Regions from separate parts of the Paucibacter sediminis genome, predicted to be linked through region 2. Evidence: predicted binding sites of a transcription regulator. Region 2 holds the regulator's gene; the other holds the start of a gene.
What was found. The regulator FliA, encoded in region 2, starts transcription of late flagellar genes. The targets are predictions, from matches to a motif close to CTAAAGTTTNNNNNNNNNNNGCCGNTA.
Positions count from the first base shown of each region.

Region 1 (7,394 bases), 1.3 Mb from region 2:
AGGAGAAGGCTCAAGCGCGGCGCAAGGAGGTGGGCGCCGAGGCCGACTTCTACGGCGCCATGGACGGCGCCTCCAAGTTCGTGCGCGGCGATGCGATCGCCTCCATCCTGATCCTGCTCATCAACATGATTGGCGGCGTCGCGATCGGCGCCTTCATGCACGATCTGTCCTTTGGCGACGCCTTCCGCCAATACGCGCTGCTGACCATCGGCGACGGCCTGGTGGCGCAGATCCCGGCGCTCTTGCTGTCGGCCGCGGCGGCCATCATCGTCACACGCATCAGCGATGCCGGCGACATCGAGAACCAGATCGGCGAGCAGCTGCTGGCCTCGCCCGCGGTGCTCTACAGCGCCGCGGCGGTGATGCTGGGCCTGGCCGTGATCCCCGGCATGCCGGTGCTGACCTTCAGCGCCTTTGCCGCGGTGCTGGGCTTTGTGGGCTGGCGCATGAGCCAGCGCCAGCAGGCCGCGCCCAAGCCGGCCGCGGCGCTGGAGACGGCGCTGCTCGTGGAGGCCCAGCCCGAGCCCGACTGGCGCGCGTTGCCGGTGGTGGAGCCGCTCTCGGTGGCGGTGGGCTACAAGCTGGTGCAGCTAATCGATCCGGCGCATGGCGCGCCGCTGCAAAAGCGCGTCAAGGGCATGCGGCAAAGCCTCAGCGAGAACCTCGGCCTGCTCTTGCCCAGCCTGACGGTGCGCGACGATCTCTCGCTGAAGCCGACGCAGTACAGCGTGCTGCTGAACGGCAGCGTGATCGCGCAGGGCGAGGTCTATGCCGAGCGCCTGATGGCGATCGCCTCGACCCAGGTCTATGGCGAGCTGGACGGCGTGCCCGGCCTGGACCCGGCCTATGGCATGCCCGTCACCTGGATCGAGGCCCGGCACAAGGCCCACGCGCTGGGCCTGGGCTACCAGGTGGTGGACCTGGCCAGCACCATCGCCACGCACCTGTCCAAGCTGGTGCGCGATCATCTGCCCGAGCTCTTGCGCTATGAGGACATCACCGCGCTGATGGAGCGGCTGACGGCGCAAAGCCCCAAGCTGGCCGCGGCGCTGGAGAAGGCTTACACGCACAGTCAGCTGCTGAAGATACTGCGCCTGCTGCTGGCGGAGAACGTCTCGATCAAGGACATCGTGCTGATCGCCAGCACCCTGGTGGAGAACGCCGAGGCCACCAAGGACCCGATCCTGCTGGCCGCCGAGCTGCGCTGCGCGCTGCGCCGGCAGATCGTCTCCAGCATCTGCGGCCCGGTGGGCGGCATGAAGGTCTTCAACCTCGGCAGCGAGCTCGAGAACCTGCTGCTGGGCGCGCTCAACCAGGCGCGCCAAGGCGGCGCCAAGGTCAGCCTGGACAGCTACCCGGTCGACCCGCAACTGCTGGGCCAGCTGCAGCAGCACATGCCCGCCGCACGCGACGCGATGAAGGCCCAGGCCAGCACCCCGCTGCTGCTGGTAACGCCGCAGGTGCGGCCGCTGCTGGCCCGCTACGCGCGCCTGTTCGCGCCGGGCCTGCATGTGCTCTCCTACAACGAGGTGCCGGAGCAGCGCGAGATCAGCGTGCTGGGTTCGCTGGGCTGAGGCCGGCCTCGCGCTGACGCAGCACCGCGGCGATTTCGGCCGCGGCGCGCAGCAGCCAGGCGCCATGCCCCAGCGCCAAGGGCTGAGACGCCGGCGCGTGCGTGGGCATGGGCCGCGTCAGGCGCACCAGCCAGCAGCGCCGCAGGCGCAGCGGCACCGCAGCCAGCGCGGTGGCGATCGCCGGCACCAGCGCGCGCAAGGCCTGCAGGGTAGCGGGCGAACGCGCGCCGAGCTGCAGCCACAGGCCCTGCTGCCAGTGCAAGAGCACCAACACCGGCTCGCCATCGAGCAGCAGGCCCAGCGCCAGGCTCGGGTCCTCCTGCGCGGCGCCGCCGGCATGGGCCTCGTCGCGATCGCGCGGCCAGCGCCAGGGTGCTTGCGGCGTGGCCATGAAGCGCAGCCCCTGCTGGGGCAGCGCCGCGGCCATGCTCAGCGCCAGCCTGCCGTCCAGCAGCTGCGCCTGCCAGCGCGCCGCCTCGGTGGCGGCGTCGGGCTGCTCGTGCAGCGTCTCCACGCGCATCGCCGTCAGCATGGCGGCATCCATCGGCTCCGCAGCGATCGGCGCGATCACCTCGATGGGCAGGGCCGCCGGGCGCGCGGCGCGCGCGGCGGCCGGAGACAGTGCGGGCAGGGCCGGCAGCGCGGGGATGGGCGTGATGGAGGAGGCCATGAGTTCGAGGCATCGAAGGGCTCAAAACAAAAAAACCCGGCGCTCGCACGCCGGGTTTCTCGCTTGCAGGCAGTGCCTTGGCGGTATTACTGCAGCAGCGACATGACCAGGCCGGACATGCTGTTGCTCTGCTTCAGCATCGACGAGCCGGCTTGCATCAGCATCTGCTTGGTCGTCATGTTCGAGGTCTCGGTGGCGTAGTCCACGTCCATGATGCGGCCACGGGCCTGGGCGGCGTTGGTGCTGACGTTCTGCAGGTTGTTGTAGACATGGTCCAGGCGGTTGGCCGCGGCACCCATGCCGGCGCGGATCTTGCCGATCGTGTCCAGCGCGGTGTTGACCTTGTCGATCGCGCCGTTGGCGCTGGCGGCATTGATTTCGGTGCCGGCGGCGCCGCCCGGGGCGGTGTACTTGGCGCTGACGGCGGTCAGGTCGGTGCCGGCCTGGGTGAAGTCGGCGCTGATGTCCACGGTCATCTTCTCGCTCGACGAGGCGCCGATCTGGAAGGTCACCGCTGCGGCCATGGTGCCACCCACCAGCAGCTTGCTGCCGCCGAAGCTGGTGTTGTTCATGATGTTGTTCAGCTCACCGCCCAGGGCGTCGTACTCGGCCTGCATGGCGTCGCGATCCTTGGTGGTGGACGAACCGCTGGCGGACTCGGTAGCCAGGTCCTTCATGCGCAGCAGGATGTTCGAGACTTCGTTCAGCGCGCCTTCGGCGGTCTGCAGCATCGAGATGCCGTTCTGCGTGTTGCGCATCGCCACGGCCTGGCCGCGGGTCTGGGCGTCCAGACGGGTGGCGATCTGCAGGCCGGCGGCGTCGTCCATGGCGGAGTTGACGCGGAAGCCCGTGCCCAGACGGGTCATCGAGGTGGACAGAGCGCGCTGCGAAGCGCCCAGCGAGTTTTGCGTGGAAAGAGCAGCGGCGTTGGTGTGCAGGCTAAGCATGGGAAGCTCCAGAAGTTTGTCGTCGTGATCGGACAAGTTGTCTTGCCCTCAGCCATACAAGGCGACGCGCCGCCCGCAGGACTTAAATGCCGAACGAAGAAAAACTTTGGAAACCGCCGCGGCTGCGGACTGGCCCCGGAGGGGTCCACATTCTGCCCGCTAGACCGCATAGATGCTTGATCTACGCCGCTTGCATCCTCAAACGTTCCCCGGTTTGTTCCCCGGTTTTCTTCGCTCTACCCATGGCGTAGGCACTTGGCAGCAACCGCACTAAATCGCTCTATTTTGCAGAGCCGAGGCAATACTGTTTAGCACCCATTTCCGGCATTCTTTGCTCGCTTCGGCGCTCGGCCATTCAGCGCAGCGCGAGCCTTACCTTCCGTACTCGTCGGACCGGTGGACAGGCCGCCGTGGAGCTTGCAGCGCCCATTGGCATAGATCGCAGTCAGCGAGCAAGGCTTGCCAGAGCGCTTACCGGTGGCACCGCAGCGCAGGCCGGCAAAAAGGGCGTAGTCCATGCGCAGCGGGTTGCACCGCATCCGCTCGGCGATCTCCCATTCCGGCACGCCCGCAGCCAGCAGCCGCATCACCTCTGCCCGCTCTGCCTTCATAGCGGCCACGAACGCCTGGCGCATCGCCGCTTGCGGATCAATAGCACGCAGCTTTTGACTGCCAGTCATGAGGTCCGCTCCAGCCGGCCGAAACCCGCGCAGCGCTGCGGCAGCGTTGCCAGGTCGTCGCCCAGAATCTGCGGCATATCGGCCGCCTTGTGATTTCCGCAGCGCCTGGCCCCGGCCTTGAAATGCCGGCACTCGAAACAGCTTCGCCGGTCGTCCCCTTCAGCCGTGCGCGACGCCATCCACGCTGCAAGCTGGGCCGCCTTCGCGCTGTCCAGGCCCAAGCCCATCAAGCGAGGTTGCTGCGGGTCTTTCGGGCCTGGATCGTCAAGCGGTGCAGCGGGCCTGATCTCGTTGGCCTTGAGCGCGTCGAGCAAGCCGGGCTTGTGCGCCCGGATCGCGCTGCGCATGGCGTCGGTCAGCCGTTCGCGTGGCGTAACGATCAGGTTGTCCCCGTCAACGGTTAGCGCAAGACCAGCGGTGCGTAGGTGCTGCAGCAGGTCGAAGGCACCCATCAGAACACCTCGCTGGCATGGTCAACCGTGCCAAGGGTGCCAACAGTGCCAAGGTTTTCAGACGTGGAATCCTTGGCCCCCTTGGCATCCTTGCCCTCATTGGGCGAAGCCTCAGCGACCATGCCCCACAGCCAGCCGGCAGCCTCCTTGCGAGACTCGATGCCAAGATGCGCCTTTGCCCGCTTAATGGTCCGCTCACTGTGCCCAGCCTGCCGGGCTTCAGCCAAGATGTATTTGGCCGACTTCGGCCCATTCGCCAACTCATGCCGCAGGAAGCCGCAAGCGTCATCGAAGGCTGAGGCCTCCACATCGTCGCCCTGATCGGCTTCAGCTTCGGCCAGCAGCTCGCGGGCGGTGCCATCCACCGCCTGGCCCCACTCGATCAGCGAGGCATGAACGCCCGGCCAGGCCTGCAGCTCGGTCTGTGCAATGCCGTACTCAAATCCCCCATCGTCTGGGCCGATGTTGGACTTGCTGCGCACCAGAATGCGCCGATCCTCGCCGCCGTCCTGCCCCTTCACCTTGGCGGCGCACAGCACCACACGCGCCACCGCGCCGAAGGCCATCGAGCCCACCACCCGCTCGGTCGGGTCGCGCCCGCTCGATCCCTTGCTGAAGTGCGAGATGCCCAGCACCGCCGCGCCCAGCGCTGCGCCAAGATCCACCAGGGGCTGCAGAGCGCGCCGGACCTCGGTGTTCTTGTGGCTGTCGCCGGCCACAGTGGAAACAACCGGGTCAACGATCAGCAGCCGGACATTACCGATGCGCTCGGCCTCAGCCAGCAGTTGGGGCATGTCTCGCGCTGGGTCGAAAGGCAGCACCTCGCCAGCGACATGGGAACCCGTCACAAAGAACACCCGCGCAGGATCTGCCCCCATGGCCACCAGGCGCGGCAGCAGCGTATCGGCGGGGTCATCCTCGCCGCTCCACATCAGGACAGCGCCTGCATCGCAGCGGGAACCATCTGGCCAGCGGCCGGCACTGGTCACGGCCGCCGCCATCGCAAGGGCCAAGGTTGTCTTGCCCTGACCGGGTGCGCCAGCCAGCACATGGAACTTGCCCAGCGCCAGCCAGTCACGCCAGAGCCAGCGCACCGGCTCGGGCTTCAGCGTCGCGGCACAAGTTAGGATCACCCCATCCTCGGGCGGCATCGCTGCCTGGGGCTTCGCATGAGCGGCCAGCACCTTGGCGCGGTCGGCATCCAGTCTGCGCCAATCGGGTTTGTCGATAGCGCTCATGCGGTCGCCTCCAGCATTACGCCCTGAATCGTGCGCGCAGCCTCGATCACTCGTTCCCGATCTGCGGGGTCTTTGATCGCATCGGCTGCAGCCAGCGCCGTGCAAACGATCAGCCAGGCCTCGGCCTGCACTAGCTTCAGCGCGGCGGCGGGGGATAGCGTGGTCTTGCGTGCTGGCTGGGCCGGCTTGCCGTCACCCACGGTTGCGCCCAAGGCTTCGGCCGCCTCAATGAACTCCAGGCCGTGCCACTGCATGACGTAGGCCAGCACATCCCCGCCTTTCTGGTCGCAGGCCATGCAGACCCACGCACCGCTGTCGGTGTTGATGCGCATGGAGTCGCTGCCGCCGTGGAACACGCAGCGGGTCGTTTTCCATCGTCCAGGCCCCTTGAGCGTCAGGCCCTCGCCCTCAAAGAACGCCACAGGATTAGGGAGCATGTCGCGCTCGTATCGCTTGCCCATCATCGGCCCCCGATCTGTGCGAGCAACTGCGCGGCCTGAGTGATGCCGTCGACTGTGCGCGAGTAGCCCCAGCGCTCCACCAGCAGCAGGCCATCGGTCAGGCGGTGCAGCGCATAGCCCTGCAACGCGAACGCGGCTTGTAGGCTGGCAAAGGCCTTGCGCTCGGTGTTCACGCTGGCAAAATCTGTGCGGTCTGCTGATCGCTGTTCACCGAAGCCCTGCACCGCTGCAACGGTCGGGGCTTCTGTCTTTTGTGTTCTCATGCACGCCCCCTCAGCAGCGAATACACGCCGATGCGATGGCATTCGCCGGACTCGGTTTGGACAACGCGCCAGGTCGTCAGCACCGCATAGCCCTGCTTTACAAGGTCCAGCTTGCGGGCGCGAGGGTCGTACAGGTCAAGATAACGTGAGGCTTCGAAGGTGGTGCAGTGCCCCAGCGTCTGCAGAGCCTCCAGCAGGCGGGCGCGCTGCGGCGCCGATGTGTCGCCCTGATGCCGATCACGGATCGCGTGCAGCGCCTTGATGCGCTCGGGTGGGGTCTTCGCCATCATTGCGCACCCCCTTGTGCCCTGATCCAGTCGCGCACAGCAGCAGCCGGCCAGCGGGTACAGCGTCGGCCAAGGCGGACAGGCTCGGGAAAGTCGCCGGATGCTAGGCGGCGATAGATGCTCGGGCGGCTGAGGCCGGTCATGGCCTCCACCGTTGCCATCTTCAGCAAGGCGTCAGGCAGGGTGCCGGCCTCGATGGGCTGGCGCTTCTCAGGTTGTCGCGTGGGGTGCATGGTGCGCTCCATGAGTGAACATGAGCGCATGGTGTCTAGCTGGCAGGTTCAGGGCGAGGCATTTGCTAGCAACGCAAATGCCTTGACGTTAGTCACCGTTTTGCCTGCGGCGACGCTGCGCGACCTTCTTCCGGAGTGTCTCTGGCTCCATCCCATATGCTTCGGCAAGCCTCACAAAGTCCAAACTTTTCGGGCCGCTTCTGTTCCGGGCCAACAGGTCGTTTATCGCCTGAATTGCAGATACTTCTCGGTCACTAAGCGCCGGCTTGCCCGTGCCTCTGCCAACATGAGTCGCCCACTTGGAGACGCTACCGCCCACCCAGTCTGGACGCGTTATCAGTGCCCGGACAATCCGAAGCCTCAACTCTGAGTCATCTGGTAGCGGGTGAAATGAAGTTGGGTTCCCCTGACCATCCGTTGTTGCTGGCGATAGCAGCAACTCAAGCAAAGGGTGAGCGTTGCCACCAGCGCAATGGATCAGAGCGTTTTTCCAGCTCTGATGTGCCCCACCGTCCAGCTCCTGATTCTGATTCTGAGAGTCACTTGAGTCCATGCGCCCCTCGCGCACCCCTGGGCAAAAGGTGCCGCG
Region 1 covers NZ_CP116346.1:4,600,680-4,608,073, forward strand. Annotated here, with positions in the region: gene PFX98_RS21335 (flagellar biosynthesis protein FlhA) at 1-1,574, shown strand, start outside; gene PFX98_RS21340 (hypothetical protein) at 1,549-2,244, opposite strand; gene PFX98_RS21345 (flagellin N-terminal helical domain-containing protein) at 2,331-3,191, opposite strand; gene PFX98_RS21350 (HGGxSTG domain-containing protein) at 3,500-3,871, opposite strand; gene PFX98_RS21355 (TubC N-terminal docking domain-related protein) at 3,868-4,323, opposite strand; gene PFX98_RS21360 (AAA family ATPase) at 4,323-5,561, opposite strand; gene PFX98_RS21365 (CHC2 zinc finger domain-containing protein) at 5,558-6,025, opposite strand; gene PFX98_RS21370 (hypothetical protein) at 6,022-6,285, opposite strand; gene PFX98_RS21375 (helix-turn-helix domain-containing protein) at 6,282-6,575, opposite strand; gene PFX98_RS24685 (helix-turn-helix transcriptional regulator) at 6,572-6,835, opposite strand.
Region 1: the regulator FliA is predicted to act here: its motif matches at 3,275-3,301, upstream of PFX98_RS21345 (flagellin N-terminal helical domain-containing protein).

Region 2 (9,947 bases):
AGGGCCATACCGGCACCGGCGCGGCCGGCAAGGTGATCGAGTCCTTCGGCCATTTCCTGATCGGCGGCAATTTCGCGGTCGGCCTGATCGTGTTCGCCATCCTGGTGGTGATCAACTTCATCGTCGTCACCAAGGGTGCCGAGCGCATCGCCGAGGTGGGCGCGCGCTTCACCCTGGACGCGATGCCAGGCAAGCAGATGGCGGTGGATGCCGACCTGAACGCGGGCCTGATCGACGAGAAGGAGGCCAAGCGTCGCCGCGCCGAGCTCAGCGACGAAGCCGACTTCTTCGGCTCCATGGACGGTGCCAGCAAGTTCGTGCGTGGCGACGCCGTGGCCGGCATCCTGATCCTCTTCATCAACATCGTCGGCGGCTTCATCATCGGCGTGGCCCAGCACGGCCTCACGGCCGGCCAGGCGGCCAATTCCTACATCCTGCTGGCCGTTGGTGACGCGCTGGTGGCCCAGGTGCCGGCGCTCTTGATCTCGGTGGCCGCCGCCATGGTGGTGTCGCGCGTCGGCAAGGACAAGGACATCGGCACCATGATCGGCCGCCAGGTGTTCGGCTCGGCCAAGAGCCTGGCCATCACCGCCGGCGTGATCGGCATGCTGGGCCTGATCCCGGGCATGCCGCATCTGGTGTTCCTGCTGATCGCATCCAGCATGGGCTACCTGGCCTGGTGGCTGCGCACCAAGCAGCAGGCCGCCGCCGCCCAGGCCAAGGCGCCGGCGCCGGTGGCCGTACCGATCGAGAACGCCGAGGCCAGCTGGGACGATCTGGTGCCGGTGGACACCCTGGGCCTGGAGGTCGGTTACCGCCTCATCACCCTGGTGGACAAGAACAAGGAGGGCGATCTGCTCTCTCGTATCAAGGGCGTTCGCCGCAAGTTCGCGCAGGAAGTCGGCTTTTTGCCGCCGGCCGTGCATATCCGCGACAACCTGGAGCTGCGCCCCAGCCAGTACCGCCTGACCCTGCGCGGCGCCGTCATCGGCGAGGCCGAGGCCTATCCCGGCATGTGGCTGGCGATCAACCCCGGCCACGCCACCCAGCGCCTGATCGGCACCCAGACCACCGATCCGGCCTTCGGCCTGCCGGCGGTGTGGATCGAAGACCGCCAGCGGGATATGGCCCAAATGGCGGGATTTACCGTGGTTGATTGTTCGACCGTGATTGCCACCCATCTCTCACACTTGATGCAAGTCCACGCGGCCCGTTTGCTGGGCCGGGTGGAGACGCAGCAACTGGTGGACCACCTCACCAAGCTGCAACCGCAACTGATCGAAGACGTGATACCCAAAATGGTCGGCATCGCTACCCTGCAACGAGTTCTCCAGCTGCTGCTGGAGGAGGGCGTGCACATCCGCGATATGCGCTCCATCGTCGAATCGATCGCCGAGAACGCGGCCGGCCCCGGCGCCATCAGCGACCCGGCCGAGCTGGCCCGCCGCATCCGCACCCATATCGCCCCGGCCATCGTGCAGCAGATCTATGGCCCGGTGAAGGAGCTGGACGTGATCGCGCTGGAACCCGAGCTGGAGCGCCTGGTGACCCAGGCCCTGAACTCGCCCCATGGCGCCGCGCTGGACCCCGGCGTGGCCGACACCCTGGCGCGCAGCGCCGCCGAGAACACCCAGGCCCAGGAAGAGCGCGGCGTGCCCGCCTGCCTGCTGGTGCCCGACCTGATCCGGGCGCCGATGGCGCGCCTGCTGCGCCGTGCTGCCCCGCGCCTGAAGGTGCTGGGCCATAGCGAAATTCCCGAAACCCACACGATACGCATCGGTTCGATCATCGGAGGCACGGCATGAATGTGAAGCGCTTTACCGCCCGCACCTCCCGCGAGGCCATGGCCCTGGTGCGCCAGGCTTTCGGTGACGACGCCGTGGTGCTCTCCAACAAGCCCTGCGCCGAAGGCGTGGAGGTGCTGGCGATGGCCCCCGAGGGCATGTCGCAGATCGAGCGCGTGGCCGCCACGGCACCGCGCGTCAGCAGCCCCAGCCGCGTCGCCGCGCGCCCGGCCCAGGCCCAGCCCCAGGCCCCCGCCGAAGCCCCGCGCGGCCGGCTCGCCGCCCGCCTGGCCGAGCGCCACGAGCCCGGCTTCGGCAACGAGGTCAACGAGGACGTGAACACGCTGGCGATGAGCACCTTGTCCTTCCAGGACTATGTGCGCGAGCGCATGCTCAAGCGCCGCCAGGCCGAGCTGCAGGGGCAGCAGGATCCGATGCTGGCCGACCCGATGCTGGACGATCGCGCCGCCGACCCGGTGGAGGCCGAGGGCGTCAGCTCGCTGGCCGCGCTCCGCCAGCAGCGCGCCCAGGCCGCCATGCAGGCCATGAATGCCCGCCGCGTCGACAGCAGCAGCGCGCCGCAGGCCGCTGCACCGCGCGTGCCGCCGGTGCTGCGCGACGAGATCCGCGTGCCCGATGTGCGCCAGGCCCTCACCGAGATGCCCAGCCTGTCGGACATCCCGAGCGCCTCGCGCCGCGACCAGCAGGACATGATGAACGAGCTGCGCTCGATGAAGGGCATGATCGAGGAGCGCTTTGGCGCCCTGGCCTTCATGGAGAAGCTGCAGCGCCAGCCGGCCCAGGCGCGCCTGACCCAGCGTCTGCTGGAAGTGGGCTTCTCGCCCGCCCTGGTGCGCAAGCTGGTGGAAGGCTGCCCGGCCCATCTGGCCGAGGATAAGACCGGCTCGCCCGACGAGAACCAATGGGCCGCCAATGTGCTGGCGCGCAATCTGCTCACCGACGAGGCGATGCCGGCGCTGGAAGAGCAGGGCGGGGTGTTCGCCATGATCGGTTCCACCGGCGTGGGCAAGACCACCACCACCGCCAAGATCGCCGCCGCCTTTGCCACCCGCCATGGCGCCGGCCAGCTGGGCCTGATCACGCTGGACGCCTACCGGGTCGGCGCGCACGAACAGCTGCGCGCCTACGGCCGCATCCTCGGCGTGCCGGTGCATACCGCGCATGACCGCGCCTCGCTGGAAGACCTGCTGGAGCTGCTCAGCGCCAAGAAGATGGTGCTGATCGACACCGCGGGCATGGCCCAGCGCGACACCCGCACCCGCGAGCTGCTGGACATGCTGGCCCACGCCAGCGTGAAGAAGATCCTGGTGGTGAATGCGGCCCAGCAGGGCGAGACCATCGACGACGTGGTGGCCGCCTGGCGTGCCAGCGAATGCCAGGGCGTGGTGCTCTCCAAGATCGACGAGGCCGTCAAGCTCGGCCCGGCGCTGGACACCATGATCCGCCACAAGCTGCGCATCATCGGCGTGGCCAATGGCCAGCGCGTGCCGGAAGACTGGCACCGCCTGTCGGCCCAGGCGCTGGTGCAGCGCGCCATGCGCAGCCAGCCCACCGCCGCCTGGCGCATGGACAACGCCGACGTGAATCTGATTTTTGCAGGGGGCCCCGCGCTGGCCACCGGCATCCCGGCCGCCATGGGCGTCCACTGAACCCTAGACCAAGAAGTAACCCCAAGCAGGTGACTCTCATGCGCGACCACAGCACCCCCCCGCAAGACCAGGCCGACGGCCTGCGCAAGCTCTTTGCCAGCTCCCGCGTGCGCTTCGTGCCGGTGGTCAGCAACCCCCATGTGGTGGGCGGCGGCGCCTTGCTGGAGGGCCTGTGCGCGGCCTTCGCTGAGCTGGGCCTGCACACGCTGGTGATCGACGCCGGTGAGCAGGCGCCGCAGGCGGGCGAGCTGGCCGCGGTGGACCTGGCCTCCTGCGTGGAGCGCCTGTCCAAGCATGTCTCCTACCTGCCGGCGCGCGGCCTGCCGATGCGCTATATCAACGCCAACGGCTCGGCCGCCCAGTTCCTGGAGGTGGTGACCGACGCCGCGCCCTACGCCGATGTGGTGCTTTTGCACGCAAGTGCCGCCGAACTGGCCCGCGTGGTGGCTTCGCGTGAGGTGCGCCCGGTGCTCTTGGCGGATACTGACACCATGAGTGTCACCCACGCCTATGCCGGCATGAAATGGCTGGCGCAACGCGCCGGCCTGATGGTCTACAGCCTGCTGCTGGCCTGCTCGCCCCAGCTGCGCCTGGCCGACCGCATCGCTGCGCAGATCAGCAGCTGCGGCGACGGCTTCCTGGGTGCCGTGCTGCGCGACTGGGCCTGCCTGGACCCGCGCATGCCCGCCAGCAGCCCGATGAGCACCGAGCTGCGCCATCTGGCGCGTGAACTCCTGATTGCCGCACCGCCCGGCATGGTGGCCGAACCCGCCGCCGATGCCATGCCCCTGCGTCCGCGCGCCATGTGGCAGCGCCGTCCAGCCACCGTCCCGGCCCAAGGCCTGGTGATGGCCGCCAACTGATAAGCTGGAGCCGATGATGTATACCGCCAAAGGTCGCCTCGATAACTCCTCCCTGATCAAGCAGTACAGCCCGCTGGTGCGACGCCTGGCACATCAGATGATTGCCAAGCTGCCGGCCAATGTCGAGCTGGACGACCTGATCCAGGTCGGCCTGATCGGCCTCACCGACGCGCTCTCGCGCTTCGACGTGGGCCAGGGCGTGCAGTTCGAGACCTTTGCCACCCAGCGCATCCGTGGCGCCATGCTCGACGAGCTGCGCGGCGGCGACTGGATGAGCCGCGGCACGCGCCGTCAGCAGCGCACCATCGAGCAGGCGGTGCACAAGCTGGAGCAGAAGCTGGGCCGCGCGCCGCAGGAATCGGAAATCGCCGTCGAGATGGGCGTGAGCCTGACCGAGTACCAGGAATTGCTGGGCAAGGTGCGCGGCACCCAGCTCGTCTATCTGGAAGACATGAGCGGCGACGACGGCGACGAGGACTACCTCGACCGCCATGTGGCCGACGACAGCAACAACCCGATGGCCCTGCTGCAGGACCATCGCATGCGCCAGGCCCTGGTGGCCGCCATCAAGAACCTGCCGGAGCGCGAACAGTACGTGATGAGCATGTACTACGAGCACGACATGAACCTGAAGGAAATCGCCGCGGTGCTCAAGGTCACCGAGTCGCGCGTCTGCCAGCTGCACAGCCAGGCCATCGCGCGTTTGCGTGTCAAATTGCGCGAGTGGTGAGCGCCCGGCTGGCCGGGTAAGCTGCCCGTCAGCTCTGCGGCACGACCGGCCCCACAATGCCGGCGATCAGAACCATGAGGGACAGCAATGTTGCAGTGGAGTCGCCGCAAGGAATCGGTGCAAGCGCCTGAGCCTGCCTCTGCGCAGCCCGGGGCTGCGTCCTCTTCGCAATCGCTGGTGCAGCACCTCGCCCGCAGCATGTCCTCGCTCGGCAAGGACGCCGCCGAGGTGCGCGGCGCGCTCGAAGACACCCAGAAGGTCGTCACCGCCCAGGCCCAGGCCATGGCCGCCGTTTCCACCGAGCTGGGCCAGGTGCAGCAGTCGCAGCTGGCGATCGCCTCCGCCACCGACCTGACCCGCGCCGCCGTCACGCGTGCCCGCCAGGCCCTCGAGCAGGTGGGCAACGAGGTGGGCGGCATCGTGCAGACCCTGCACCAGGTGTCCGACGCCGCCTCCGAGATCACCAAGATCGCATTGCAGACCCGGCTGGTGGCCTTCAATGCCTCGGTCGAGGCCAAGCGTGCCGGCGAGGCCGGGCGCGGCTTCGGCGTGGTGGCCGATGCGGTGAAGGCGCTGGCGGCCCAGGTCGAGAGTTCCTCCAAGTCCATCATGGGCACGGTGGCGCAGCTGGATGCGCGCGTCGACAAGTTCAGCCAGGAGTTGCGCAGCGATGCGGCCGGTGGTGGTGGCAGTAGCATCCACCAGGCCTTTGCCGAGGTCGAACAGGATGTGGGCCGCATTGCCGGCTCGGCGCAGCAGAGCCAGCAGACCACCTTGCAGCTGGCGCAGCGCTCGGGTGAGCTGGAGCGCGAGGTGCAGCAGGCGATGCGCTATCTGGATGCCGCCTTTGCCTGCAGCGACCGCTTCCTGCGCCTGTCGGAGGAGCTGATCGAGCGCATCGCCGATTCGGGCGTGGAAGTGGAAGACGCGCTCTATATCCGCGGCGCCCAGGCGGCGGCGCGCGAGATCGCCGACCAGCTGGAGCAGGCCCTGGCCGCGCGCCAGATCAGCGAGGCTCAGCTGTTCGACGAGCGCTACAAGCCCATAGTCGGCACCAACCCGCCGCAGCATCTGACCGATTTCGTCGGCCTCGCCGACCGCCTCTTCCCGGCCGTGCAGGAGCGCCTGCTCAAGCTCAGCGACAAGGTGGTGTATTGCATCGCGGTGGACCGCAACGGCTATGTGGCCACGCACAACAAGAGTTATTGCCAGCCCCAGCGTGCCGGCGACGTGGTGTGGAACACCGCGCACAGCCGCTACCGCCGCATCTTCAATGACCGCACCGGCCTGGCCTCGGCGCGCAACCAGCGGCCCTTCCTGCTGCAGACCTACCGCCGCGACATGGGCGGCGGCAAGTTCGTGCTGCTCAAGGAGGCCTCGGCGCCCATCATGGTGAAGGGCCGGCATTGGGGCGGGCTGCGCCTCGCCTTCGGCTTCTAACGCGAGCCTAGTCGACGATGCAGGCGCGGTTTTTGCCGGTGCGCTTGGCCTCGTAAAGCCCCTCGTCGGCGCGGTCCAGCGCCTCTTCGAGTTTCTCGCCCAGGCGGTAGAGCGTGATGCCGGCCGAGAAGGTCACGAACACGTCCTTGCCCTCGTGCATGAAGAGCGCCGCGGAGAGCGAGCGCTGCAGGCGCGTCAGCACCTGCTGGGCCTCGTCCAGCGGGGTGCGCGGCAGCATCAGCACGAATTCCTCGCCGCCGTAGCGCGCCACCAGGTCGCCCGGGCGCAGCATCTGCGTCACGCGCGCGGCCAATGAGCTCAGCGCCACGTCGCCGGCCGCATGGCCCAGGGTGTCGTTGAGCTTCTTGAAGTTGTCCACGTCCAGCAGGGCCAGCGCGAGCACCGAGCCCTCGCGTTCCAGCTTGGCCTGCTCGGTGTTGAAGGCGGCCTCCAGGCCGCGGCGGTTGGCGATCTTGGTGAGCTGGTCGGTCTGCACCTCGCTGGAGAGCTTGCGCAGCTCGCCCTCCAGCTCGTCCACGCGCTTGGAGAGGCTGGAGGCGCGCTCATGCTCGCCGGTCAGGCGCGCCTGAGTGGCCTGCACCAGGCTTTGCACGCTGCGGCTTTCCTCCACCATCTCGCGCACCACGCCGGCCAGGCTTTCGATCGTGTCGGCGCGCTCGATCACCTCGGCATAGCGGCCCACGTTGTCGCTGAAGCGGTCGGTGTGCTGGCCCAGTTCGGCCAGCTCGGCCAGCATCTGGTGGATCAGGGTCTTGAGCGAATCGCGCGCCTTGCGGCGCTCCTCGCGCAGCGCGCGCTGGCGCCGGCGCGTGCCGCCCAGCATCTCGTCCACCATGCGCACCACGCGCGAGCTCACGCCCTGCTCGAGCGCCTCGTTCATCACCTCGCATTGGCCGCGCGCCCAGGAGTCGTCCTCGGCCAGCTCCACCAGGCTGGCGCTGAGCTCCTTGCACAGCGCGCCCAGCTGGCCGAACAGATGGTGGCGGTGGTCCAGCATGCGGCGCGCGCGCAGGCACAGCGCCTCCATGGTCTCGGCGCGCTGCGGCGTGGCGCCATGGGCGCGCACCTCGGCCAGGCAGGCCTCCAGCTCCAGCTTGAGCGCGTCGGCGCGCTCGTCCAGCGCCGGCAGGGCGTGCTGGATGGTCTGGTGCAGGCTCTGGCCCAGCTGCGGCCAGGCCTGCAGCCCATCAGTGGGCGGCGCGCTGGTGTCCAGCGCCTGTTCTTCCTCGCTGAAGAACTGGCTGGGCGTGCCACCGGGCTGTTCTTCATCCTGCACGGTATCGATGCTGGCGTCGCTGACGTCGCTGTCCCAGCTCGCCACCAGCTGGCGCAGCCGGTTCACGAGGCGCTGCGGATCGTTGCGGTTGCTTTCCAGCACGCGCGCCAGGCCGTCCTTCTTGCGCGCCAGCGTCCATTGGCGGCCGCCGCGCTCCAGGCCGCGCACCAGGCGTTCGGTGACGCTGGCCATGGCGTCGGCAATCACCGCCGGGCCGCTGCTCTGCTGGATGCGCTCCAGCACCTTGAGCGCCTCGTCCCAGCGGCCCGCGCGCAGCATCGCGTTGAGATCCTGGCGCGCCTGCAGCTCGCTCACGCCGATCGCCAGCAGCTTGGCCAGCACCGGCTGGCCGCGCTCGGGCCAGTTGTCGCTGGCGCCGGCCGGTGCCGTGTCGCCTGCCTCGGCGGCATAGGCGCGCGCGTAGTTTTCCGGCGTGGGCTCGAGCTTCTCCAGCATCAGCCGGCGCAGCGCACCCTTGGCCAGTTGCGCCGGCGGCTGCTGATTGCGTTTGGTGTCGTCCATCAGCGTTGGCCGCTGATGGGCCGCATCAGTTCGGTCGCGGCATCCTCCGCGCTGGCCTGTGCGATCCAGGGCGCCTTGCGCGGAAGCACGGTCTGGGCCAGCCAGCGTTCCAGGTCATCGGGCGCGAGCGGCTTGCTGAAGAGGAAGCCCTGCATCACGCTGCAACCCAGGCGGTGCAGCACCTCCATCTGGCGCAGCGTCTCCACGCCCTCGGCGATCACGCGCAGGCCCAGCGAGCGCGCCAGCGCGATGATGGCCGTGACCACCGCCGAGCTCTGCGGCGTGATGCCCAGGTCGCGCACGAAGCTGCGGTCGATCTTCACCTCGGAGATCGGCAGGGTGGTGAGGTAGGCCAGCGAGGAATAGCCGGTGCCGAAGTCGTCGATCGAGATCTCCACGCCCACCTCGTTGAGACGGTGCAGGGCCGGGATGACGTTCTGCAAATCCTTCATCAGGCCGGTCTCGGTGATCTCCAGCTGGATCGCACGGTGCGGCACGCCATAGGCGCTGACGCATTGGTGGATATGCTCGACCAGGTCGGAGCGCTCGAACAGGCGGTTCGGCAGGTTCACCGCGATCGAATCGCTGAAGCCGAAGTTGAGCTGCCAGACCTTGGCCTGGCGCGCCGCCTCGCGCAGCGCCCATTCCGAGAGCGGCACGATCAGGCCGGTTTCCTCGGCCAGCGGGATGAAGTCGCCCGGCGGCACCAGCTTGTCGCCGCGCTGCCAGCGCATCAGCGCCTCGGCGCCCACCATGCGGGCGCCGCGCACATCGATCTTGGGCTGGTAATGCAGCACGATCTCGTCGCGCTCGATGGCCTTGTGCAGGGCCGATTCCAGCTCCAGCTTTTCGCGCCCGCGGCCCGCCAGCATGGGGGTGTAGAGCGCCGAGGCATTGCGGCCCTGGCTCTTCACCGCGTACATGGCGACGTCGGAATTGCGCAGCAGGTCGGCCATGGTGAGGCCGTCGCGCGGGTAGATGGCGATGCCGACGCTGGCGGTGACGAAGCATTCCTGGCCGGCGATGAAGATGGGCTCGCGCATCGCGTCCAGCACGCGCTGGGCCACGCGCTCGGCATCGCGCTCGTCGGCCACCTCGGGCAGCAGGGCCACGAACTCGTCGCCGCCCAGCCGGCCCACCGCCTCGAGCGTGCGGTGCGAACGCCCGCCCACCGATTCCAGCATGCCTTCCATCACCTGGTCGGAATGGCGCACGCAGGCGCGCAGGCGTCGGCCCACTTCCATCAGCAACTCGTCGCCGGCGGCATGGCCCAGGGTGTCGTTGATGACCTTGAAGCGGTCCAGATCGATCAGCAGCAGGCCCACCTCGTGGCCCATGCGGCGCGCCTGTTCGATGGCACGCTCGGCGCGCCAGATCAGCTGGCGGCGGTTCGGCAGGCCGGTGAGGGCGTCGAAATTGGCGAGCTGGCGGATCTTGTCCTCGGCCATGCGGCGGTCCGTCACATCCTGCAGGATGCCGGTATAGCCGCTGGCGTTGCCATGCTCGTTGAACTCGGGCTCGGCCTCGATGTGGATGACGCGCGAGCGCCCATCCAGCAGCGTCACCGGCAGATCCGTCACCAACACCGAGTTGTGCGCGATCACGTCGCGCAGCAGGCGCATGAAGAGCATGCGCTCCTCG
Region 2 covers NZ_CP116346.1:3,341,359-3,351,305, forward strand. Annotated here, with positions in the region: gene flhA (flagellar biosynthesis protein FlhA) at 1-1,805, shown strand, start outside; gene flhF (flagellar biosynthesis GTPase FlhF) at 1,802-3,454, shown strand; gene PFX98_RS15510 (MinD/ParA family ATP-binding protein) at 3,493-4,317, shown strand; gene PFX98_RS15515 (RNA polymerase sigma factor FliA) at 4,334-5,047, shown strand; gene PFX98_RS15520 (methyl-accepting chemotaxis protein) at 5,225-6,487, shown strand; gene PFX98_RS15525 (GGDEF domain-containing protein) at 6,495-8,306, opposite strand; gene PFX98_RS15530 (two-component system response regulator) at 8,306-9,947, opposite strand, start outside.